3 regions of the Streptomyces sp. NPDC021749 genome follow, and region 2 is predicted to be linked to each of the others. Evidence: riboswitches for the same ligand, from Rfam matches in the RefSeq annotation. Region 2 holds a riboswitch; each other region holds the start of a gene.
The links. A riboswitch is a leader RNA that binds a small molecule or an ion and turns the genes downstream of it on or off. The one in region 2 is predicted to bind thiamine pyrophosphate.
Positions count from the first base shown of each region.

Region 1: it holds a riboswitch for thiamine pyrophosphate, as region 2 does, so the genes downstream of both, thiO (glycine oxidase ThiO) here and thiC (phosphomethylpyrimidine synthase ThiC) in region 2, are expected to answer to the same signal.
Region 3: it holds a riboswitch for thiamine pyrophosphate, as region 2 does, so the genes downstream of both, AB0G35_RS25350 (thiamine ABC transporter substrate-binding protein) here and thiC (phosphomethylpyrimidine synthase ThiC) in region 2, are expected to answer to the same signal.

Region 1 is NZ_JBFACE010000001.1:314,207-322,165, reverse strand. It holds gene AB0G35_RS01430 (deoxyribonuclease IV) at 1-742, opposite strand, end outside; gene pknB (Stk1 family PASTA domain-containing Ser/Thr kinase) at 794-2,749, opposite strand; gene AB0G35_RS01420 (thiazole synthase) at 2,871-3,713, opposite strand; gene thiS (sulfur carrier protein ThiS) at 3,720-3,941, opposite strand; gene thiO (glycine oxidase ThiO) at 3,938-5,149, opposite strand; TPP riboswitch at 5,147-5,259, opposite strand; gene AB0G35_RS01405 (FAD-dependent oxidoreductase) at 5,415-6,698, shown strand; gene AB0G35_RS01400 (Rv2175c family DNA-binding protein) at 6,865-7,230, shown strand; gene thiE (thiamine phosphate synthase) at 7,360-7,959, shown strand, end outside.
Region 2 is NZ_JBFACE010000002.1:87,874-95,832, forward strand. It holds gene AB0G35_RS02220 (metallophosphoesterase) at 1-972, shown strand, start outside; gene AB0G35_RS02225 (hypothetical protein) at 1,198-2,100, shown strand; gene thiC (phosphomethylpyrimidine synthase ThiC) at 2,247-4,037, opposite strand; TPP riboswitch at 4,031-4,187, opposite strand; gene AB0G35_RS02235 (YibE/F family protein) at 4,450-6,063, shown strand; gene AB0G35_RS02240 (SsgA family sporulation/cell division regulator) at 6,822-7,244, opposite strand; gene AB0G35_RS02245 (IclR family transcriptional regulator C-terminal domain-containing protein) at 7,349-7,959, opposite strand, start outside.
Region 3 is NZ_JBFACE010000028.1:100,004-107,962, reverse strand. It holds gene rlmN (23S rRNA (adenine(2503)-C(2))-methyltransferase RlmN) at 258-1,364, shown strand; TPP riboswitch at 1,399-1,519, shown strand; gene AB0G35_RS25350 (thiamine ABC transporter substrate-binding protein) at 1,623-2,699, shown strand; gene AB0G35_RS25345 (iron ABC transporter permease) at 2,756-4,405, shown strand; gene AB0G35_RS25340 (ABC transporter ATP-binding protein) at 4,406-5,509, shown strand; gene AB0G35_RS25335 (response regulator transcription factor) at 5,640-6,326, opposite strand; gene AB0G35_RS25330 (sensor histidine kinase) at 6,320-7,474, opposite strand.

The DNA.
Region 1 (7,959 bases), on a different contig from region 2:
GCCGGTCCTTGTGGGCGCCCACCACGTCCTTGGAGTCATTGGCGTGGATCAGCTTCAGCCGCCCCTCACCGACCGTGCCGACCAGCAGGTCGAGCGTCTGGTGCATCCCGCTCGGCCCGGTCAGGTCGTGCCCGGCCGCGAAGATGTGGCAGGTGTCGAGGCAGACCCCCAGCTTCGGATGGGCGTCCAGCGCCTCGAAGTACGGCCCGAAGTCCCAGGTCCGGGAGCAGAGCGAGGCGCCTTGCCCGGCCGTCGACTCCAGGAGCAGATACGGGTCGTCGTCGTGGGTGAGTTCGTCGAGCAGCGGAAGCATGTGCTCACGCACCTGCTTCAGGGCCACGGCCCGCTCCCGGCCGCCGGTCGCACTGCCGGTGTGCACGACCACCCCGAGCGCCCCGATCGCCCGCCCGCGCCGCAGCGAGTGCCGCAGCGACTCCACCGACTTCTCCACGGTGGCCTCGGTGTGCGAACCGAAGTTGATCAGGTACGGCGCATGGACGTACGCCGGCAGGCCCTGCAGCGCACAGGCCGCCCGGAACGCCTCGTCCTGCTCGGGGTTGCCGGGCGGTGTCGCCCAGCCGCGCGGATTGGCCACGAAGACCTGCACGGCCTCGGCGCCCATCTCGCGGGCGTAGCTGATACCGGTCTTCGCCAGCCCGCCGGCCACCGGCACATGGCCGCCGACCGGATGACGGGCCCGGGCGGACCGTCCGGCGTCCTGGGGGGAGGGGGTTTCGCTCACCCTCCAAGGGTGCCAGGCGCCGGACGGCCCACCGCCTTGAGGGGCAGCCCGCTACAGGGCGCCCTTCAGCTTGATCGTGATCGTGCTGCCCTTCGGCGCCTTCTCGCCCGGGTCGACGGACTGGGTGTCCACCTCGTCCTGCGGGAACAGGAACGGCTTCTTCACCTCGACCCGGAAGCCGAGTCCGGTCAGCTCCTTCTTGGCGTCCTCGACGTTCTTGCCGGTGACGTCCGGCACCGGGACCATCTCCGGGCCCTTGGAGAGCGTGAGGGTGACCGTGTCGCCGGTACCGAGCGGCTTGCCCGCCGCCGGGGACTGCTGGGCCACCGTCCCCTTGTCCTGCGGCGAGTTCACCGGCTCCTCGGCGAACTTCACGTGCAGCCCCTTGGCCTGCAGCGCGGCCTCGGCGTCCGCGCGGTCGCTGCCGATGACGCTGGGCACGTCGATCTGGGCGCCCCGGCTGACGGTCAGCGCCACCGCCGTGTCGGGCTGCCGCTGGCTGCCCGCGGCCGGGTCGGTACGGATCACCGAGCCCTTGGCGACCTCCTCGTCGAACGCCTTGGTCACCGCCCCCGGCCTCAGCCCGCGGTCGCGCAGCTTGCGCTTGGCGTCCGCGAGCGGGGTGCCGGACAGGTCCGGTACGGCGACGTGGTCCGGACCGCGGGAGACCGTGATCGTGACCGTCCCCGTACCGCGGATCCGCCCACCGGTCGCCGGGGCGGTCTTCATCACGTGCCCGCGCTCCACGTTGGAGCTGAAGCCGCGCACGATCTTGACCCCCAGCCCCGCGTCCCGGAGCGTCTTGACGGCCTTGGCCTGCGGCATGTCCAGCACCGCGGGGACGGTGGTGAACTGGCCGGAGGTGATGTACCAGACGCCGGTGCCGACGCCGAGGACCAGCAGCACGGCCGCGATGATCGTGGCGAGCCGGCGCCGCTGCAGCAGCCCGCCGGCCGCAGGGGGCGCCGCGGCCGGACGCAGCCGGGTCGTCTGCTCCTCCGGCACCGGGGGGACCTCCAGGCGGCTGGTGCGGTTCAGCGCCGCCTCGTCCGCCCCCGGCGGCTGGACGCCACCGGGCCGCGGTATCACGTCCGTGGCCTCGGGGTCCGAGTCCGCCGGCACCTCCTTGGCGCCGGGCGGGACGACGTCCAGCTCCTCGTCGGTCAGCGCCGCCCGGACCGCCCGGGTCTGCGACAGCAGCGCCACCGCGTCCTGCGGACGGGCCTGCGGATCGCGGGCGGTGGCCAGCGCGACCAGCTCGTCCAGCTGCCCGGCCAGCCCCGGCACCTGCTCGGACGGCGGCAGCACGTCCTCGTGCAGGTGCTGGTAGAGCACCTGCGCCACGGAACCGCCGGTGTGCGGCTTGGTGCCGGTCAGCATCTCGTAGAGCACGACGCCGCACGCGTAGACGTCGACCCGGGCGTCCGCGGTGCCGTGCTCCAGCTGCTCGGGCGCCAGGTAGGAGACCGTGCCCAGTACCGAGCCCGTCGAGGCGGTGGTGTTCGTGTCGACCGTCCGCACCAGTCCGAAGTCGGCGACCTTGACCCGGCCGTCGTCGCCGATGAGGACGTTCTCCGGCTTCATGTCGCGGTGCACCAGCCCGGCCCGGTGCGCGGCCCCCAGCGCGGCCAGGATCGGCTCCAGAATGTCCAGCGTGGCCCGCGGCTGCAGGGCACCGCGCTCGCGCAGCACGTCCCGCAGGGTGCAGCCGGCGACGTACTCCATCGCCAGATAGACGTACGTACCGTCCGTGCCCTGGTCGAAGACGCCCACCACATTCGGGTGCGACAGCCGCGCGACGGACTTCGCCTCCCGGATGAAGCGCTCGACGAACGCACCGTCCTCGGCGAGGCCCGGGTGCATCACCTTCAGCGCGAGCACCCGGTCCAGGCGGGTGTCCACGGCCCGGTAGACCGTGGCCATCCCCCCTGCGGCGATGCGCGCCTGGATGCGGTAGCGGCCGTCGAGCAGCTGACCCACGAGCGGGTCTTGGAGCGTCGTATCCACGGCAGCCGAGTGTATTCGTCCCACGTAGCCGTCTGGCCCGCCGTTCCGCTTCGCGGCGCCCCACGTACCTGGCTGCTGCGCCGTGGCCCTTCGCGGGACAGACAGGTGCGTGCGGGGGCGGCTAGAACGCCGGCCGTTCCGGGTCGAGTGCGGCCACCCCGTCCGTAGGGGAGGACGCCACCGCGAAATGGCGCTGAGGGATCCGCCCGGCGCGGTGCGCCAGGCGGCCCGCCGCGACCGCATGGCGCATCGCATGGGCCATCAGAACAGGCTCTTGCGCGCGGGTCACCGCCGAGGCCAGCATGACCGCCGCGCAGCCCAGTTCCATCGCGAGGGCCGCGTCGGAGGCCGTGCCGGCGCCGGCGTCCAGGATGACCGGGACGCCGGCCCGCTCGGTGATCAGCTGGAAGTTGTGGGGATTGCGGATGCCGAGGCCGGAGCCGATCGGCGAGCCCAGCGGCATGATCGCGGCGCAGCCCACGTCCTCCAGCTTGCGGGCCAGCACCGGATCGTCGTTCGTGTAGGGCAGCACCGTGAAGCCGTCGTCCACCAGGGTCTCCGCGGCGTCCAGCAGTTCGATCGGGTCGGGCAGCAGGGTGCGCTCGTCAGCGACGACCTCCAGCTTGACCCAGTCCGTGCCGAGCGCCTCCCGGGCGAGCCGGGCGGTGAGCACCGCCTCGCCCGCGGTGAAGCAGCCCGCCGTATTGGGCAGCACCCGGATCCCGTGCCGGTTCAGGACGGAGAGCACCGAGCCCTGCACGGTGGGGTCCAGCCGCCGCATCGCGACCGTGGTCAGCTCCGTACCGGAGGCGAGCAGCGCCCGTTCCAGAACGTCGAGGCTGGGCGCGCCGCCGGTGCCCATGATCAGGCGGGAGGTGAAGGTGGTGCCGGCGATGGTCAGGGGGTCGGAGAGGCGGGGGGAGGCGTCGGCGCGCGTGTCGGGGGAGAGGTCGGTTTCGGTCATGCCGGGTCAGCCTCCCTGCACCGCGGTGAGGACCTCGACGCGGTCGCCGTCGCCGAGCGGGGTGGCGGGCCACTGCGTACGCGGCACCACGACCTCGTTGACCGCGGCGGCCACCCCGGACGGTGCCGAGGACAGGGTCGCGACGAGCCGGTCGAGGGTGAGTCCGCCGGGGATCTCGCGGGGTTCGCCGTTGACGGACACCGAGACGGTGGGGTTGGGGGCGCTCATACGGGCTGCTCCTGGAGGAGACGGGGGCGCGCGGCCTCAGAGGTGGCGGTGAAACGCGCGGGGCTGAAGGGGCGGGCCTCGTCGGGGAGGCTCCCGGTGGTCAGCAGGTCGGCCATCACGTCACCGGTGACCGGGGTCAGCAGCACACCGTTGCGGAAGTGGCCGGTGGCCAGGTGGAGGCCCGGCAGCTCGGTCGGGCCGAGCAGCGGGGCGTTGTCGGGGGAGCCGGGGCGCAGCCCGGCGCAGCTCTCCACGAGCGGCAGTTCGGTGATGCCGGGGACCAGCTCGTGCGCGTCCCGCAGCAGCTCGTAGACGCCGCCCGCGGTGACCGTGGTGTCCCAGCCCAGTTCCTCGCTGGTGGCGCCGACGACCAGTTCGCCGTTCTCCCGCGGCACCAGATAGAGCGGGTTGCCGCGGACGACGGCCCGTACGGTGCGCGACAGGAAGGCGGGCGAACCGGCCGGCATGTCCGGCAGCCGCAGCCGCAGCACCTGGCCCTTGACCGGCCGCACCGGCGGCCGTACCTCCTCGGGCACCCCGGCCAGCCGGCCGCTGTGGCTGCCCGCCGCCAGTACGGTCCGCCCGGCCGACAGCCGTGTGCCGTCGGCGAGTTGGGCACCCGTGGCCCGCCCGGCGTCGACCGTCAGCCGCTGCGCACGGGTGCGGTGGAAGACCACCCCGGCGCGCTCACAGGCCACCAGCAGTGCGTGGGCCAGCCGGCGCGGATCGACCTGGTGGTCGCCGTCGACCCGCAGCCCGCCGCGTACGCCGGGGGCCAGCATCGGCTCCAGACGGCGGCACTCCCGGCCCGCGAGCCACTGGGAGTCCAGTCCGGAGCGGGTCTGCAGGGCGTGCAGTTCGCGCAGATGGGCCCGGTCGTCGGCGTCCAGGGCGACGGCCAGGGTGCCGCACCGCCGGTAGCCGGTCGGCTGCCCGGCGGCCTCCTCCAGCTCCTCGACGAACCGCGGATAGCGGCGTGCCGACGCGAGGTTGAGGCCCAGCAGGGTCTGCTCGCCGTAGTGGAGCTCGGTGACCGCGGCCAGCATCCCGGCCGCGACGTACGCCGCTCCGCCGCCCGGTGCCGGATCGGCCACCGCGACGGTCAGTCCGCGGCCGGCCGCCCGCCAGGCGGTGACCAGCCCGATGATGCCGCCCCCGATGACGAGCACATCGGGGTGGCCTGTGGTTGCTGTGGCTGGTGGATGCATGGGCGTCCAGCCCCTCCCTTCGCCGGCATGACCCGGATCAGGTTCGTACGGTCGGAGGCCGGCCAGCCTCCCTCTCAGCCCGGTACGCCCGGGCTCCCGCGAGTGCGTGTACCCGTCACCCTAGTACGGGGCCGCGACGGGCCGTAAGGGACCGCGGGTCCGGCGCGGTGCCCCGCCGGACCCGGACGGCGGTCCATGACGGTGTGTCAGAGATCTCCTTGCGCGCTGCTGCGAGCCGCGTCGCCGACCGTCCTAGAGTGATCGGGTGAGCGAGCAGAGCAAGTCCCCCCAGGCCCCGGACCACACGCCGCGTGTGGTGATCGTCGGCGCCGGAATCGCGGGCGTGCAGACCGCGGTCGCCCTGCGCGAACAGGGCTGGCCCGGCACGATCACGCTGATCGGCGACGAGCCGCACCAGCCCTACGACCGCCCGCCGCTGTCCAAGGCGGTCCTGCTGGGCAAGGCCGACGGCTCCGCCTTCGACGTCGACTTCGCCGGACTGGGCATCGACCTCCACCTCGGCCGCCGGGTCACCGCCCTGGTCCCGGAGGAGCGCGTGGTCGAGACCGATGAGGGCCGGGTGCCGTACGACCACGCGGTGATCGCCACCGGCGCCGACCCGATCACGCTGCCCGGCAGCGAGGGGCTGCCCGGCGTCCACCTGCTGCGCACCCTCGACGACGCCGAACGGCTGCGGCCGGTGCTCGCCGCCCAGCACGAGATCGTGGTCGTCGGGGCCGGCTGGATCGGCGCGGAGTTCGCGACCGCGGCCCGGGAGGCGGGCTGCTCGGTCACCGTCGTCGAGGCCGCCGACCGGCCGCTGGCCGGCGCGCTGCCCGCCGAGGTCGCCGCCCACATGACCGGCTGGTACGCGGACGCCGGCGCCGAGCTGCGGCTCGGGGCCCGGGTCGCGTCCGTCACCTCCGGAGCGGTCACCCTGGCCGACGGCACAATGCTGCCCGCCGACGCGGTGGTCGTCGGGATCGGCGCCCGCCCCGCCACCGCCTGGCTGGCCGGCTCGGGCGTCGAGGTCTCCGTCGAGGACGGCTCCGTCCTCACCGACGAACAGCTGCGCACCTCCGTCCCCGATGTGTACGCGGTCGGCGACTGCGCCTCCTTCCCCTCCACCCGTTACGGCACCCGCCTGCTGGTCCACCACTGGGACAACGCCCTCCAGGGTCCCCGCACGGTCGCCGAGAACATCGCCCGCGCCGGATCGGAGGGGCTGGTCTACGACCCCGTCCCGTACTTCTGGTCCGAGCAGTTCGGCCGGTTCGTGCAGTACGTGGGCCACCACGTGGACACCGACGAGCTGGTGTGGCGCGGCGACCCGTCGGGGGCGGCCTGGTCGGTGCTCTGGCTGCGCGGCGCCGGAGGTCCGGGCGGGACACCGGCCGGCGGGAGCCCGGCGGGCCGGCTGGTCGCGCTGCTCGCCGTCGGGCGGCCGCGGGACCTCGCCCAGGGACGCAAGCTCATCGAGCGGGGCGTGGCACTGGACCGGGAGCGGGCGTCGAACGCGGCGGTGCCGCTGAAGGCCGCGGCGCAGTAACCGGCGGGAGCCTGGGGCATCGGGGCATCGGGGCATCGGGGCGGCGGGGCACGGCAGGCGCACCGGCGGGCGTGCCCCGGGCGCGTCGTCACTCTCCGGTGTGCCGGAAACCCCTGATGGGGATGCCCGGCTACCGGCTGTCAGTGCGAGGTGGCAGGCTTGTCCTGTGACCGAGATTGACGCAAAGATCGATGGACTCGTTCCCGCCTGGCTCACCCTCCCCGACATCGCCGAACGGCTCGGCGTCGAGGTGACCCGTATCCGGCAGCTGGTCAAGGAGGGCCAGCTGATCGCGGTGCGCCGCGGCGAGAACCGGGTGCTCCAGGTGCCCGCCGATTTCATCAAGGACGACAAGGTGGTCAAGGGCCTCGTCGGCACGCTCACCCTCCTCAAGGACGACGGCTTCACCGACGAGGAGATGCTGGAGTGGCTGTTCACCGAGGATGAGAGCCTGCCCGGCACCCCGGTCCAGGCGCTGCGCGAGAACCGCGGCACGGAAGTCAAGCGCCGGGCCCAGGCGCTCGCCGTCTGACGTCCCCGCCGCCGCGGCCGCCCCGGCAGCCGCGGCGGCCTCCGCAGCCACCTCGATCCATCACCGCCTTCGGGGCGTACGGACCGGAAGACCCGGTCCGTACGCCCCTGACCTGGGGGGAAGCCGCCCATGAACACCACACGACAGGCCCTGTCCGACGCCCGGCTCTATCTCTGCACGGACGCCCGCAAGAAGCAGGGCGACCTCCCGCAGTTCCTGGACGCGGTGCTCGCCTCGGGGGTCGACATCGTCCAGCTCCGCGACAAGGGCATGGAGGCCGGCGAGGAGCTGCGGCACCTGGAGGTCTTCGCGGACGCCTGTCGGCGGCACGGCAAGCTGCTGGCCGTGAACGACCGGGCGGACGTGGCGCACGCCGCCGCCGGCGACGTGCTGCACCTCGGCCAGGGCGACCTGCCGGTCCCGGCCGCCCGCGCGCTGCTCGGCCCGGACGTCCTGATAGGCCGCTCCACGCACGCCGAGGCCGAGGTGGACGCCGCGATCGCCGAAGCGGGCGTGGACTACTTCTGTACCGGCCCCTGCTGGCCGACGCCCACCAAGCCCGGCCGGCACGCCCCCGGCCTGGACCTGGTCCGGTACGCCGCGGCGCGCGCCCCCGAGCGCCCCTGGTTCGCGATCGGCGGGATCGACGCCGGCAACCTCGACGAGGTGCTGGCGGCCGGCGCCCGCCGGGTCGTGGTGGTCCGCGCGATCACGGAGGCGGACGACCCG
Region 2 (7,959 bases):
CCGCCGGCCACGCAGCCGGTCGAGCTGCCCGAGGACTACACCCCGACCGCCCGCGACCTCCCGGTCGTCACCCCGGGCCGCACCGACACGCTCATCGACCGCCCGTCCGTCGCGCCGGTCCCCGACCCGGCCACGAGCTCCGACGCGCCCGGGGGCATGGGCCCGCTCTACGTCGTCGGCGATGTGCACGGCTACTACGACGAGCTGCGCGAGGCGCTGGCCGCCGAGGGCCTGATCGACGCCGACGGCAGTTGGGCCGCCGGCAACGCCCGGCTGTGGTTCCTCGGCGACTTCACCGACCGCGGCCCGGACGGCATCGGCGTGATCGACCTGGTCATGCAGCTGTCCGCGGAGGCCGCTGCGGCCGGCGGCTACTGCAAGGCCCTGATGGGCAACCACGAGCTGCTGCTGCTGGGCGCCAAGCGGTTCGGCGACACCCCTGTGCAGTCCGGCGCCGGCACCGCCTCGTTCCAGGCCGCCTGGCTGCTCAACGGCGGCCAGAAGACCGACATGGACCGCCTGGAGGACCACCACCTGCAGTGGATGGCCCGGCTGGACGCCGTGATGGAGGAGGACGGGCATCTGCTCGTGCACTCCGACACCACCGCCTACCTCGAATACGGCGACTCCATCGAGGCGGTCAACGACACCGTCCACGAGGTCCTCACCCGCAGCGACGCCGACGAAGTCTGGGATCTCTTCCGGAAGTTCACCAAGCGCTTCGCCTTCCGCGACGAGTCCGGCTCGCAGGCCGTACGCGAACTCCTCGACGCCTACGGCGGCGACCGCGTCGTGCACGGCCACAGCCCGATCCCGTACCTCCTGGGCGAGGTCGGCGCGGAGGACGGCGAGGGCGACGGCATCGCGGTCGACGGTCCGCACGTCTACGCCGACGGTCTGGCCATCGCCATGGACGGCGGCATCACGATGGCCGGAAAGCTGCTGGTCGTCCAACTCCCCCTGACTGCCTGAGCGTTACCGGGGCAGGTATCCCCCGGACCGGCAGGACGGTCGGTACGGGCGGGAACGAGGGGAGACACCGGCGGGATCCGGTCGTGCGGTTACTCAATTTCCGCAAACTCTCTGTCACCCCGTACCGGAGTCGCTCTACCATCGGTCTATCCGTAGCAGGCTCTCCTCCGTTTCCGCCCACTGCCCGGCCCACGCCGGCCGTACGGCCCTACGGAGCATCGGGGGATGCACATGAACAGCGCTCCGCACCTGCTGAACGAGGACCGCGCGGAATTCGCGCGGCTCCTTGATGAGGCGCTGCGTACCGCGGAATACCGCCCGGACGACCTCACCGCCGCCACGGGAAACCATCTGAACACCGAGCAGTTGCGCACGATGGCGCTCAGCGCGACCACCGCCATCGCCGCCTGCGCGACGGCCGAATACCAACGCTATGTCCAGCTCCGTGCCGAGCTGCGGGCACCGGCACCGGCCGCGTCCGGCCCGGCGTCCGGCCCCGCGGCGCACGCCGGGGAGCACGGGGAGGACGCCGAAGGGGGACCGGGTTCGGCCACCGATCCGGCCGCGGACGAGGCCGGAAACACCGGTGCCGGGCTGGCGGCGATGATCACCGTGCTCGCCCCGGTCCTCGCCGGTATCGCCGCCGTGCTCTTCCTCGTCATCGGCTACGTCCTGCGCGCGGTCAGCCCGGACAAGTCGCTGGCGCAGCCGCTGATCAGCGTGGGCTGGGTGTTCGCGGCGCTCACCGCGGCCGGCTCCCTGGTCGCGATGACCTGCCTGGTCATCACCGCACTGCGCAACGGCCCGTCCGCCGAGTCCGCCAGAACGGACGAGCTGTACGAGGCCTTGGACGAGGCCCGTGAGGCGTGGCGGCGGGCCCTGCTGGAACGCGGGTTGCTGCCCTTCCTGCGCGAGGCGCTCGCCGACCCCACGGCCGCCCCGGACAACGACCCCGTCCGCTATGTCCCCCGCCGCACCCCGGCCTCCGAGAGCCGCATCCCGACCCTCGGTTACACCCGCCCCGAGTTCTCCAGCCCCGAAACCGGCCCCTCGTCCTCCCGCCCGCGCTACTCCAGCCCGGACTTCACCAGCCCGGACCACGGGGGGCCTGAGGAGGGGGCGGAGTAGGGGTTGGGGGGGTGATGGAGGAGGCCCCGCGGGACGGCCCGCCGGAGGCCCCACGGGGGGGGAGGGCCTGCCGCAGGCCCCACCGGAGGCACCGTCAGGGCCCCGTCGGAAGCACCGACGGAGCCCTTCTCCACACCGTTCGCCGATCAGTCCGCCAACGGCAGGTACACGCGGTTCCCCGCCGCCGCGAACTCCTTCGACTTCTCCAGCATGCCCGCCTCGATCTCCTCGGGGGTCGAGCCGTCGTCACCGCCGAACTGCTCCGTGATGCTCCTGCTGATCTTCATGGAGCAGAACTTCGGCCCGCACATCGAGCAGAAGTGCGCCGTCTTGGCCGGCTCGGCGGGCAGCGTCTCGTCGTGGAAGGCGCGTGCCGTGTCCGGGTCGAGGGCCAGGTTGAACTGGTCCTCCCAGCGGAACTCGAAGCGCGCGTCGGAGAGCGCGTCGTCCCATTCCTGGGCGCCCGGGTGCCCCTTGGCCAGGTCCGCCGCATGGGCCGCGATCTTGTACGTGATCACGCCGGTCTTGACGTCGTCGCGGTCCGGCAGGCCGAGGTGCTCCTTGGGCGTGACGTAGCAGAGCATCGCGGTGCCCCACCAGGCGATCATCGCCGCGCCGATACCGGAGGTGATGTGGTCGTAGGCAGGCGCGATGTCGGTGGTCAGCGGGCCGAGCGTGTAGAACGGGGCCTCCTCGCAGATCTCCTGCTGGAGGTCGATGTTCTCCTTGATCTTGTGCATCGGGACGTGGCCCGGGCCCTCGATCATGGTCTGTACGCCGTGCCGCTTGGCGATGGTGTTCAGCTCGCCGAGCGTCTTCAGCTCCGCGAACTGCGCCTCGTCGTTGGCGTCCGCGATGGAGCCGGGACGCAGGCCGTCACCGAGCGAGTAGGTCACGTCGTACGACGCGAGGATCTCGCAGAGCTCCTCGAAGTGGGTGTAGAGGAACGACTCCTTGTGGTGCGCCAGGCACCACGCGGCCATGATCGAGCCGCCGCGGGAGACGATGCCGGTCTTGCGGCGGGCGGTGAGCGGGACGTACCGGAGCAGCACACCGGCGTGCACCGTCATGTAGTCCACGCCCTGTTCGGCCTGCTCGATGACGGTGTCCTTGTAGATCTCCCAGGTCAGCTCCTCGGCCTTGCCGTCGACCTTCTCCAGCGCCTGGTAGAGCGGGACGGTGCCGATCGGGACGGGGGAGTTGCGCAGCACCCACTCACGGGTGGTGTGGATGTTGCGGCCGGTGGAGAGGTCCATGACCGTGTCGGCGCCCCAGCGCGTCGCCCAGGTCATCTTCTCCACCTCCTCCTCGATGGAGGAAGTGACCGCCGAATTACCGATGTTGGCGTTCACCTTCACCAGGAAGTTCTTGCCGATGATCATCGGCTCGATCTCCGGGTGGTTGACGTTGGCCGGCAGCACCGCCCGACCCGCCGCGATCTCGTCGCGTACGAACTCGGGGCTCACGTTCTCGCGGAGGGCGACGTATTCCATCTCCGCGGTGATCTCGCCACGCCGCGCGTAGGCGAGCTGGGTGACCGCGGCGCCGTTACGGCCGCGGCGCGGCTGGCGCGGGCGGCCGGGGAAGACCGCGTCGAGGTTCTTGAGCCCGCCGCGCGGCGCGGTGTGCTTGAGGCCGTCGTCCTCCGGCCGCATGGGCCGGCCCGCGTACTCCTCGGTGTCGCCGCGGGCGATGATCCAGTTCTCCCGCAGCGGCGCCAGCCCACGGCGGACGTCGGTTTCGATGTTCGGGTCGGTATACGGCCCTGACGTGTCGTAGAGCGTCACGTCCTTGCCGTTGGTGAGGTGCACTCGCCGAACCGGTACCCGCAGGTCCGGGCGCGATCCGGAGACATAGCCCTTGTGCCAGCCGATCTCCTTCGGCTCGCCGCTGGCACCGCTTCCGCTTTCGGGCGTGCGTGCATCCTGCAGAGTCATAAGACCCAACTCCCTACGCCGGCATTACCCGGTAACAGGTTCGGCGGTCGACGCAGCCGTATCCGTCCGCCGGTGTTTCACGTGAAACACCGCTGGGACGAAGGTCAGCGCCCTCTCAGCCCGGTGCTCCGAGCTCCCGCGATTGCAAAGGTGGCACCACGGTAGCGGCCGACGCCGCGGGGTGAACAGGGGGCCCGTCAGAACGGGTGCACAGGGGACTCATCGGAACGGGTACAGAGGGGACTCATCGGAACGGGGCCCCGACAGCGGCCCGACGTCTTGCAATGATCGAGCGGTGAGCACTCACGAGCCCCACCCTCAGCCCGGTCCGCAGTCGGGTCCCCAGTTCGGCCCGCGGTCGGGTCCGCAGTCGCAGTTCGGCCCGCGGTCGGGTCCGCAGTCGCAGTTCGGTGTGCAGTCGCAGTTCGGTGCGCAGTCGGGCCCGCGCGAGCCCGGGCGCGGGGATGATCACGGCCCTGGTCACAGCCACGGCCACAGCCACAGCCACGGGCACGGGCAGGGGCACGGACACAGTCATGGCCATGGACCGGCCGCGCCCGTCTCCCGGCATCTGCGCAAGGTGATCGCGGCGGTGCTGATTCCGTTCGCGGCCGCGGTGGCGGTCGGCCTGGTCGTGCTCTGGCCGGGCGGCGCGCCACCGCACAAACCGTCCGGGGTGGGCTTCGACCAACCCACGGAACGGGCCCGCGTGATCAAAGTGGCGGAGGTGAACTGTGCGGATGTGCATGCCGAACAGCAGCCCCAGCCGCCATCACCTACCGGGGAGCAGCCGACCGGGGGAGCAGCGAAGGGAAGGCCCTGCCAGCAGGCGACGATCAAGGTCACCACGGGCGAGAACGCCGGCCGCACGTTCCAGACGGTGGTGACGCCGGACTCGCTCCGGCACTACTCCACCGGTCAGGACGTCGTGGTGGCGTACTCCCCCAAGGCGCCGAAGGAACTCCAGTACTCGGTCAGCGATGTCGACCGGTCCGTGCCGATGTGGATCCTGGCCGGGATCTTCGCCCTGGCGGTCGTCGTCGTGGGGCGGCTGCGCGGGGTGCTGGCGCTGGTGGCGCTGGCGGCCAGCTTCGTCGTCCTGACTCTGTTCATCCTGCCGGCGATCCTGCAGGGTTCCGATCCGCTGGTGGTGGCGGTGGTAGGGGGCAGCGCCATCATGCTGATCGCGCTGTACATGTGCCACGGCCTGACGGCCCGCACCTCGGTCGCGGTGCTCGGCACACTTGCGTCGCTGCTGCTGATCGGGCTGCTCGGGTCGGTGTTCATCAACTGGGCGCTGCTGACCGGGAATACGGACGACACCACGGGCCTGGTGCACGGCCTCTATCCGAACATCGAGATCCACGGTCTGCTGCTGGCGGGGATCATCATCGGATCGCTGGGCGTGCTCGACGATGTGACGGTCACCCAGACCGCGGCGATCTGGGAGCTGCGCGAGGCGGACCCGTCGGCCGGCTGGCGGAAGCTGTACGGCGCGGCGATGCGGATCGGCCGGGACCACATCGCCTCCGTCGTCAACACCCTCGTACTGGCCTACGCAGGAGCCGCCCTGCCTTTGCTTTTGCTGTTTTCGATCGCACAGAGCAGCGTCGGTACGGTCGCCACGAGCGAGGTGGTCGCCGAGGAAATCGTCCGCACCCTCGTAGGCAGCATCGGCCTGGTCGCCTCGGTACCCCTGACGACGCTCCTGGCCGCCCTGGTCGTCTCAGCGGACCGCAAGAAGCCCGGCACGCGAGGCGGAGGAGCCCGACCAGACATCTCCGGAAGCCAGGGTCCGGCACCCTCACCGGACATCCCGGGGACGCGTGCCGCGACGGCCCGCCCGGACGCCCCCGGGACGCGGGGTGCAGCGGCCCCATCGGACGTCCCCGGGACGCGGGATGCGGATGCGCCACCGGACACCTACGGGACGCAGGGGACTACCGGGGCCTCCGGGCAACCAGGAGCCACCACCCGCGCGCCCTCCGGCCACCGCGGAGGCCGCGGCAGGCGACGCAGGCGGTAAGCCGCCGCCCGGGCTTCGGGGAGGGCGGGGAGGCCAGGAGGGCGGGGAAGCCCGGGGGTGGGAGGGTCGGGCGCCGGGCAGCCCGGGCCGGAGAGTCGGAGCCGGTAGGCCCGGGGGCCCGGGAGGATCGGGAAGTGGACGTCTCGGGGCCCGAGGTCGGGTGGCCCGGAAGCCTGACGATCCGGGGCTACGGGTCCGAGACCCGGGGCGCCGGAGGCCCGGGAGGCCCGGGAGGCCAGGGACGAGGCTGAGGAAGCCGGCCGCGGCGCACCCGTAACGGGGCGACGCGAGTACCTGGAGCCCCGAGGCTCGGAGAGACGACCGGTGCGGGGCAGCGGGATAGCTGCGGCCGGAGCCGCAGCTACACGGCGCGGCGCCAGCGCGGGGCTGGGAGGGTCGGGAGTCGGAGGGGGGCGGGGACGCGGCCAGGGTGGCGCAACTGGGCGGGTACGACGGGGCTGACGGCCAAGCGGATGCGGCCACGGAGCCCCGGAGGCCCGGGAGATCCGAGGTCCGACGGTCCGCGATCCAGGAGGTCCGGGACGCGAGGCACCGGGCGTCTGGAACGCGGAACGCGCGGATCTGAGCCCTTGGGCGCGAGGCGCGGCCAGGCAGGGGGCATCCAGCGGGCGCGGCCGCAGGTGACGACCACGTAGGCGCCGGCCGGCGTCCACCCCAGGTGCGCGCGGCGCTCAGCCGGAACGGCGGCGCTTATCCGGAACGGCGGCGCTTAGCCGGAACGATTGGGCGCGGGCGGGTCAGCCGGCGGGGGCCTCGGTGAGGATTTGGTCCAAGATCGCTTCCAGGGTGTCGCAGACCTCTTCCTTGCCCAGTGGGACGAGCCGGTCCGTACGGTCCAGGAAGGCAACCAGGGGCGCCGCACTGACCCGGAACAGCGCGCGCTCGACGCCCACTTGAAGGCTGATGAAGACGTCGCTGAGGTTCGCGTGCGAGGCCGGTTCGATCCGCACATCACCTTCACCGGACGGCCTACTCAGCCCGTCCAGCAGCAGCTCACGACCGAACGCCCAGGTCACGGGCGCATCGCCGGGCAGGTCGAAGGTGAGACGGACGGCATACGGATCGGCGCTGTCGAAGTCGAGATCCACCGGGATCCGGAACGAAAGCTCCTCGGAGACGACGAAGCTCATGATCACTTCTGCCTGAACTGTGTCGGTCATCAACCACTGCCCCGCACTTGATCGGAGATGGCCGGGAAACATCCCCCATAGCCCTATTGACGCCATCGTCGGCCAGGCGCAGGCAGATCACAAGGAGTGAGTTTTCAGATACTGATAGAGAAGGCGAGTGTCGTTAGTGTCGCCTCCGCCATTTTTCGTAGTCGATCCGTAACGGACCGCAATCGATGCAGTTCTTCCGCTGGCAGGGAGATCGCCAGGGCCGCCACGGCCGCGCCGACTTGGACGGGAATGGCCGCACAGACCGTGCCTAGGGCATATTCCTGGCACTCGTAGGCCGCCTGACCGCGACGCACCGTATCCAGGCGGCGCAGCAGATCGCCCTCCGTGCACAGGGAGAACGGGGTTATGGACTGCAGGGGATAGCGGGCCAGATGCTCCTTCCTCGTTGCGTCGTCAAGCTGGGCGAGCAGACATTGCCCGATCGCGTGGGCGTGTGCGGTGCTGCGGAAGTCGACCCACTCCTCCACCGGCGGCCGTTCCGGATCATCGGTCACCGCCACGACTTCCACTTCACCCTCCCGGTAGACGGCGAAGTAGACGGCGGCCCCCAACTCCCGGCCCGCGAGCGCCAGCGCTTCCGAGATCTGGGTCCGCTGCCGACGCCTGGCCCCGGCCCGGCCGATGGCTTCGGCCGCCTCCCCGACGACGAACACGCCGTTCTCCCGGCGCAGATAGCCCTCGTGGGTCAGGGTCC
Region 3 (7,959 bases), on a different contig from region 2:
GGGATGGCGGTGATGCGTATTCCCAACGAGCCGGAAGGGTCTGCACAAGGCGCGTATTCCCCGTCACTGAGGACGTTCCGGGGAATCGCATAGCTCTTCCGACTCTGAGGCGTCCCCCTGCGGCCTGCCGGATCGGCCACCGCCAATGACGACGCTGGATGACGACCCGACGACTGAGGGTGACGCTTCCATCGCTGCTCTCACCTGGGGTGCGCGAGCCTGGGGCGCACGAGATGATCTGCCACACTGGACAGACCATGCCTGCACCCGGAGAACTCACTTTCGTCGCGCCGCGCGGGGCCAAGAAGCCCCCGCGGCACCTTGCCGATCTCAGCCCCGTCGAGCGCCGCGAGGCGGTGGCCGCGATCGGTGAGAAGCCGTTCCGCGCCAAGCAGCTGTCGCAGCACTACTTCGCCCGCTACACACACGACCCGGCGCAGTGGACCGACATCCCGGCGGCGGCCCGCGAGAAGCTGGCGAGCGAGCTGCTGCCGGAGCTGATGACCGTCGTTCGGCACATTTCGTGCGACGACGACACCACCCGCAAGACGCTGTGGAAGCTGCACGACGGCACGCTCGTCGAGTCCGTCCTGATGCGCTACCCGGACCGGGTCACCATGTGCATCTCCTCGCAGGCTGGCTGCGGGATGAACTGCCCGTTCTGTGCGACCGGCCAGGCCGGGCTGGACCGCAACCTCTCGACCGCGGAGATCGTGCACCAGATCGTCGACGGGATGCGGGCACTGCGCGACGGTGAGGTGCCGGGCGGCCCGGCGCGGCTGTCCAACATCGTCTTCATGGGCATGGGCGAGCCCCTGGCCAACTACAAGCGCGTGGTCGGGGCCATCCGTCGGCTGACCGACCCGGAGCCCGACGGACTGGGCCTGTCCCAGCGCGGCATCACCGTCTCCACGGTCGGTCTGGTCCCGGCGATGCTGCGGTTCGCCGACGAGGGCTTCAAGTGCCGGCTCGCCGTCTCGCTGCACGCCCCGGACGACGAGCTGCGCGACACGCTCGTCCCCGTCAACACGCGGTGGAAGGTCCGCGAGGTACTGGACGCGGCGTGGGAGTACGCCGAGAAGTCCGGCCGCCGGATCTCGATCGAGTACGCCCTGATCCGCGACATCAACGACCAGGCATGGCGCGGTGACCTGCTCGGACGGCTCCTCAAGGGCAAGCGGGTCCATGTGAACCTCATTCCGCTCAATCCGACTCCCGGGTCGAAGTGGACCGCCTCCCGCCCCGAGGACGAGCGCGCGTTCGTCCAGGCCATCGAGGCGCACGGGGTTCCGGTGACCGTCCGGGACACCCGCGGCCAGGAGATCGACGGCGCCTGCGGGCAGCTCGCCGCCTCGGAACGCTGACCCACCCGCTGGTACTGTGTGATCGAACAAATGCACATTCCGACAGGGGAGCGCCACAGCGCTGAGAGTGCGGAAGCGTCGTAGTCATACGGTGCCCGCAGACCCTTGAACCTCGCCCGGGTCATTCCGGGTAGGAAGTTCGGTCGTCACTCATGCTGTTGCGCCCTGCCCGGAGTCCCCTCCGTACGTCTCCCGACGTCGAGAGCCGCGGACACCGGGCGGGGCCGCGTCTCTTCCTGGCCAGCCAGGAGGAAATCAGTGAGCACCACCAGCAGGATCACCGCGACAGCGCTCGCCGCCGCGGTCGGTATGACCACGCTTGCCGCGTGCGGCGGCTCGGGCGGCGGGAGCGCGGACGCAAAGACCGTCACGCTCGTCAGCCATGACTCGTTCTTCGCCTCCAAGTCCGTCCTGGCCGCCTTCGAGAAGGAGAGCGGCTACAAGATCAAGTTCGTCAAGGGCGGGGACGCCGGCAAGGCCGTCAACCAGGCGATCCTGTCCAAGGACAACCCCCAGGGCGATGTCTTCTTCGGTATCGACAACACGCTCCTTTCGCGGGGACTGAACGAGGGACTGTTCACCCCCTACAAGGCCAAGGGCCTGGAGAACGTCCCGGCCGCCCTGCAGCTCGACAAGGGCCGGCACCGCGTCACCCCGCTCGACTACGGCGACATCTGCGTCAACTACGACCGCGCCTACTTCACCAAGCACAAGATCGCGCCGCCGGCCACCCTCGACGACCTGATCAAGCCGCAGTACAAGAACCTGCTCGTCACGGAGAACTCCGCCACCTCCTCTCCGGGGCTCGGCTTCCAGCTCGCCACCATCGCCAAGTACGGAAACGCCGGCTGGCAGAACTACTGGAAGAAGCTCAAGGCCAACGGCGTCGAGGTCGTCGACGGCTGGGAGCAGGCGTACAACGACCGCTTCTCGGGCTCCGCCGCAGGCGCCGGCAAGGGCGACAAGCCGCTGGTGGTCTCCTACGCCTCCAGCCCGCCGGCTGAGGTGCTCGGCAAGAAGCCCGCTCCCAAGGAGGCCCCGACCGGGGTGGCGACCGGCACCTGCTTCCGGCAGATCGAATTCGGTGGTCTGCTCAAGGGCGCGAAGAACGAGAAGGGCGGCAAGGCGCTCCTGGACTTCCTCCTGAGCAAGAAGTTCCAGGAGGACGAGCCGCTGCAGATGTTCGTGAACCCGGCGCGCAAGGACGCCAAGGTGCCCGAGCTGTTCACCAAGTACGGCACCAAGATCGACAAGCCGACGTCGCTGCCGCCGGAGACGATCACCAAGAACCGTGACCAGTGGATCAAGCAGTGGTCCTCGCTCGTCCTGAAGTAGCCCCCACCCAGCGGCGCGCACGCCCCGCGCGGGGAACGGCGGTGCGGCTCGGCCTGATGGCGGTGCCGCTCGCCTTCTTCGCGCTGTTCTTCGCCTATCCGGTGGCTGCGATCGTCGGACGGGGACTCAAAGACGGCGGACAGTGGCAGCTCGGCCGGCTCGGAACCGTGCTGACCGACCCGGACATCGTCCACGTGCTGTGGTTCACCGTCTGGCAGGCAGCGGCCTCCACCGCCCTGACGCTGCTGATCGCGCTGCCCGGCGCCTACGTCTTCGCGCGCTTCGACTTCCCCGGCAAACAACTGCTGCGCGCGGTGGTCGCGGTGCCGTTCGTGCTGCCCACCGTCGTCGTCGGCTCGGCATTCCTGGCCCTCGTCGGCCGGGGAGGACTGCTGGACGAACTGTGGGGCCTGCGCCTGGACACCTCGGTGTGGGCCATTCTGCTCGCGCATGTCTTCTTCAACTACGCGGTGGTCGTACGGACCGTCGGCGGGCTGTGGGGCCAACTCGATCCGCGTCAGGAAGAGGCCGCGCGGGTCCTGGGCGCCGGGCGGCTCGCCGCCTGGCGCAGGGTGACGCTGCCCGCGCTGGGTCCGGCCGTCGCGGCGGCCGCACTGATGGTCTTCCTCTTCACCTTCACCTCCTTCGGCGTCGTACAGATCCTGGGCGGTCCCACCTTCTCGACGCTGGAGGTGGAGATCTACCGGCAGACCGCGGACTTCCTGGACCTGCCGACCGCCGCGGTCCTCACCATGATCCAGTTCGCGGCCGTGCTGGGCGTCCTCGCGCTGCACGCCTGGACGGTGCGCCGGCGGGAAACCGCACTCCGGCTCGTGGATGCCTCGCAGTCCGCCCGCCGCCCGCGCGGCCGCGGCCAATGGGCGCTGCTGTGGGGCAACCTCCTGGTCATCACCCTGCTGCTCGTCGTCCCGCTGGTCGTGCTCGTCGAGCGGTCGTTCGCCGGCCCGGACGGCTACGGCACGATCTTCTACGACTCCCTGCGATCCGCCGCGTCCGCCGACAGCACCTTCGTCGTCGCCCCGCTCGACGCCCTGTGGAATTCCCTCGCCTACGGAGCCGCGGCGACCGTGATCGCTCTCGTCATCGGCGGTCTGGCAGCCGCTGCCCTGACGCTGCCTCGGCTTCGCAGGAGTCCTTCCGGGCGGACACCCGTGGTCAACCGGTTCGTCCGGGGCTTCGACGCCCTGCTGATGCTTCCCCTCGGCGTCTCCGCGGTGACCGTCGGCTTCGGCTTTCTGATCACCCTCGACAAGCCCCCCGTGGATCTGCGTGACTCCTGGTGGCTGGTCCCGCTCGCCCAGGCACTGGTGGGGGTGCCGTTCGTGGTCAGGACGATGCTGCCCGTCCTGAGGGCGGTCGACGGACGACTGCGCGAGGCCGCCGCGGTCCTCGGTGCCTCGCCATGGCGGGTATGGCGCGAGGTCGATCTTCCGATGGTGCGGCGGGCCATGTTGATCGCCGCAGGATTCGCCTTCGCCGTGTCGCTCGGCGAGTTCGGTGCGACGGTGTTCATCGCACGGCCGGACCAGCCGACGCTGCCGGTGGCCGTGGCACGGCTGCTGGGGCGGGCGGGAGAGCTCAACTACGGGCAGGCGATGGCCCTGTCGACCATCCTGATGGTGGTCTGCGCCGGCGCCCTGCTGGTCCTGGAGCGCATCCGCATCAACCACCCCGGGGAGTTCTAGATGACGGCACGGGCCGAGACCACTGCGCCGGAACTGCTGCGGCTGGACGGCGTGACCGTCCGCTTCGGCTCCGCCGAGCGCCCCGCCCTGGACTCGGTGGACCTGGAGGTCGCCGCACACGAAATCGTGTGCGTCCTGGGCCCGAGCGGCAGCGGTAAGTCGACGCTGCTGCGGGTGGTCGCGGGTCTCCAGCAGGCCGATGCGGGCCAGGTGCTGCTGGAAGGACGGGACCAGGCGGGAGTACCCACGCACCGGCGCGGGGTCGGCTTGATGTTCCAGGACCACCAGCTCTTTCCACAGCGGGACGTCGCGGGCAATGTTGCCTTCGGGCTGCGGATGCGACGCACCGCGCGCACCGACCGGGACCGCACCGTCGCCGAACTGCTCGACCTCGTCGGTCTCCCGGGCGCCCAACGGCGCGCCGTCGCATCCCTGTCCGGCGGGGAACAGCAGCGTGTCGCACTGGCCCGGGCGCTCGCCCCGCACCCTCGACTGCTGATGCTGGACGAACCCCTCGGTCAGCTGGACCGCGGCCTGCGCGAACGGCTGGTCGTCGAACTGCGCCGTCTTTTCGAGGAGTTGGGGACGACCGTACTGGCCGTCACTCACGACCAGGGTGAGGCCTTCGCGCTCGCCGACCGGGTCGTGGTGATGCAGGGCGGCAGGATCGCCCAGACCGGAACCCCGCTGGAGGTCTGGCAGCGCCCGGCCTCGGAATTCGTCGCACGCTTCCTCGGATTCGACAATGTGGTCGAGGCCACGGTGCAGGGCGAGGCCGCCGTCACTCCGTGGGGCAAGGTGCCGGTCCCCGACGGGACCCCGGACGGACCCTGCCGGCTGCTCGTACGTCCGGCCGGCGTGCGCCTGATGCCCGCGCCCGAGGGTCTGCCCTGTAGGGTCGCGGCCCGCACCTTCCGCGGGACCCATGTCGCCCTGCTGCTCCAGCCTTCCGGCGGACCGCAGTTGGAGGCGGCCTGCGCCCTGCGCGAGGCGCCGGAGGTGGGGGAACGAGTGGGGATCGCATTCACCGCACAGGACGTCGTGGTGCTGGACGCTGCGGACTTTGACGCCAGGGACCTCGACGCGTCGAACCCAGCGGAATAACTGGTGGGCGCGGCAGCCCAACTGCGCCTCTGTGTGTGCCTGTGCCTGTGCCTGTGCCTGTGCCTCTGCCATGGTCATGGCGCGCTCCTTTGGGGTGGTCGTGCTCTGTGGTTCGGGGATGGTCTGTTGTTCATGCGGGAGGAGGGGAATTCGGGCGACGGCCCTTCGGGACCACCAGGCCCAACTCGTAGGCGAGGATGACTGCTTGAGCCCGGTCGCGTAGACCCATCTTGGTGAACAGCCGATTGATGTGCGTCTTGACGGTGTGGTCGGTGATCGTCAGCCGTTCGGCGATCTCCGCGTTGGAAAGGCCCTGGGCGATCTGGACGAGCACCTCCACCTCGCGGCCCGTCAGCTCCTCGACCGTCCGTACGGGCACCGGCGTCGCCCGCTGCTTGACGAAGGCCGCGATGAGCCGCTTCGTCAGCTCCGGCGCGAGAAGGGCGTTCCCCTCCGCCACCACCCTGACCGCCTGGAGGAGTTCAGCGAACGTCGCATCCTTCAGCAGGAAGCCGCTGGCCCCGGCCGCGAGCGCGTCATAGACATACTCGTCGAGACCGAACGTCGTCAGCATCAGCGCTTTGGTGGCGCCGCCGGACGCCCGGGTAATCTCACGAGCGGCCTCGATGCCGTTCTTGTGCGGCATACGGATGTCCAGCAGCGCCAGGTCGGGCCGCTGCTCCGCGGCGACGCGCACCGCCTGGACCCCGTCCTCGGCCTCACCGACCACTTCGATGTCATCCTGAGTGCCCAGGAGATTGGCGAATGCGGTGCGGACGACCGCCTGGTCGTCGGCGACGATTGCTCTGATCACCAAGGGATTTCCGCTTCTATGAGAAAGCCGCCGTCGGGTCCGGGCCCGGCGGTGAACTTCCCGCCGAGCAGTTCCGCCCGCTCCTGTATGCCGATCAGCCCGTGGCCGGGGTGGACCGAAGCCGTCGGACCGGGTCCGTCGTCCGCGATGCGCACCGCCAGCCGGTTGGAGCGGTAGCCGATCTCCACCACCGTATGAGCCCCCGGAGCATGCCGACGCGCGTTGGTCAGCCCCTCCTGCACCATGCGGTATGCGGACAGCTCACAGGAGGTAGGCAGCGCGACGCGTTCACCGCTGATGCGCAGCTCGACCTCACCGCCCACCGAGCGGTGCTCCGTTATGAGGTCGTCCAGTGCCGTGAGGGTCGGCTGGGGAGCCGTGCCGGAGTTGTCATCGGGCCCGGTACGCAGGACACCCAGAAGCCGGCGCAGCTCCGCCATCGACGAGCGGGCGGAGGCCGCGATCTGCTGGAAACCCTCGCGGGCCTGGGGGGAGAGGCCGGGCATGGTGTAGGTGGCGCTCTCGGCCTGTACCGCGACCATGGAGACCGAGTGCGAAATGACATCGTGGAGTTCGCGGGCGATCGCCGCACGCTCCGCCTCGACGGTCTGCCGTCGCTCCATCTCGATCAGCTGGGCCTGTGCCGCGGTGCGTTCCCGCCGCGTTTCCTCCCGTGCGCTTACCGCATCGCCCATCGACACTGCCGCGAGGATCATCGCGGTCGGTACGAGCCACTCGGCGTACGGACTGAGCGAGTAGGCGGACAATCCCCACCTCGCAATGTGCCACTGGCTCACGATGAGCGAGAGAACCGAACCGGCGACGACAACGACCGCAGGATGGGCCACTCTGCGACGCCCGAGGGTGTAGCAGCCGATCAGCCCGCTCGCGACGGCCGCGATGTAGGGGTCGCTGCCGGCCGCGAAGCTGACCAGGGCCGATACCGCCGCGAGCGCTGCGGTGGCCGGGTATGAACGGCGCCACGGCAGAGCCGCGGTGGACGTCAGCACAGCGAGAGCGATCATCAGCGAGGGCCGCGGCACGATCACCAGTTCCACGGCAGCCAACGCGGTCAGCGCTCCGCCGGTGATCCAGGGGTATGAGGGCGACGCGATCCACCCGCGCAGCCGCTGCTGGAGAGATTTGCTCATGGCGATATTTTTCAAAATCGCGCATTGCCGCAGCGTCGCCGCACGGGTTGATCTCCCGGCCGCATGTCATGCCACGGGTTGACTCCGAGGTTCAGTTGCTCGGTTGACGCCTCGCGAGCCCGCACTCCATAGCCTCGTGATCACACGAGGAGGGAGAAATCATGGGCTATCAATACACCTCATATGTAGGGAAGCCGACGCGGGTCGGGCTGGCGACGCAAGGCCCGCCATCGTCGTCCTCGGCTGGACATCGTGTTCCGGGAAGCGCCGGCCGCGGGCCGGCGGAGTGGGACGGGGAGCGTCCTACGACGACCTGCCGCGGTTGGCGGCCGCGGGAGGCACGGGTTGTTCGCGGAGCTCGGCGCCGGCCCCAACATCCTTCGCCGCCCGAAGTGTCTGTTCGTGACCGGGCGAAGGCGCGGCACCGTCGGGGAGAGCTCCGCCCGCTGACTCCTTTGAGCCCGCGCCCGGTGACCCCGGCTCCT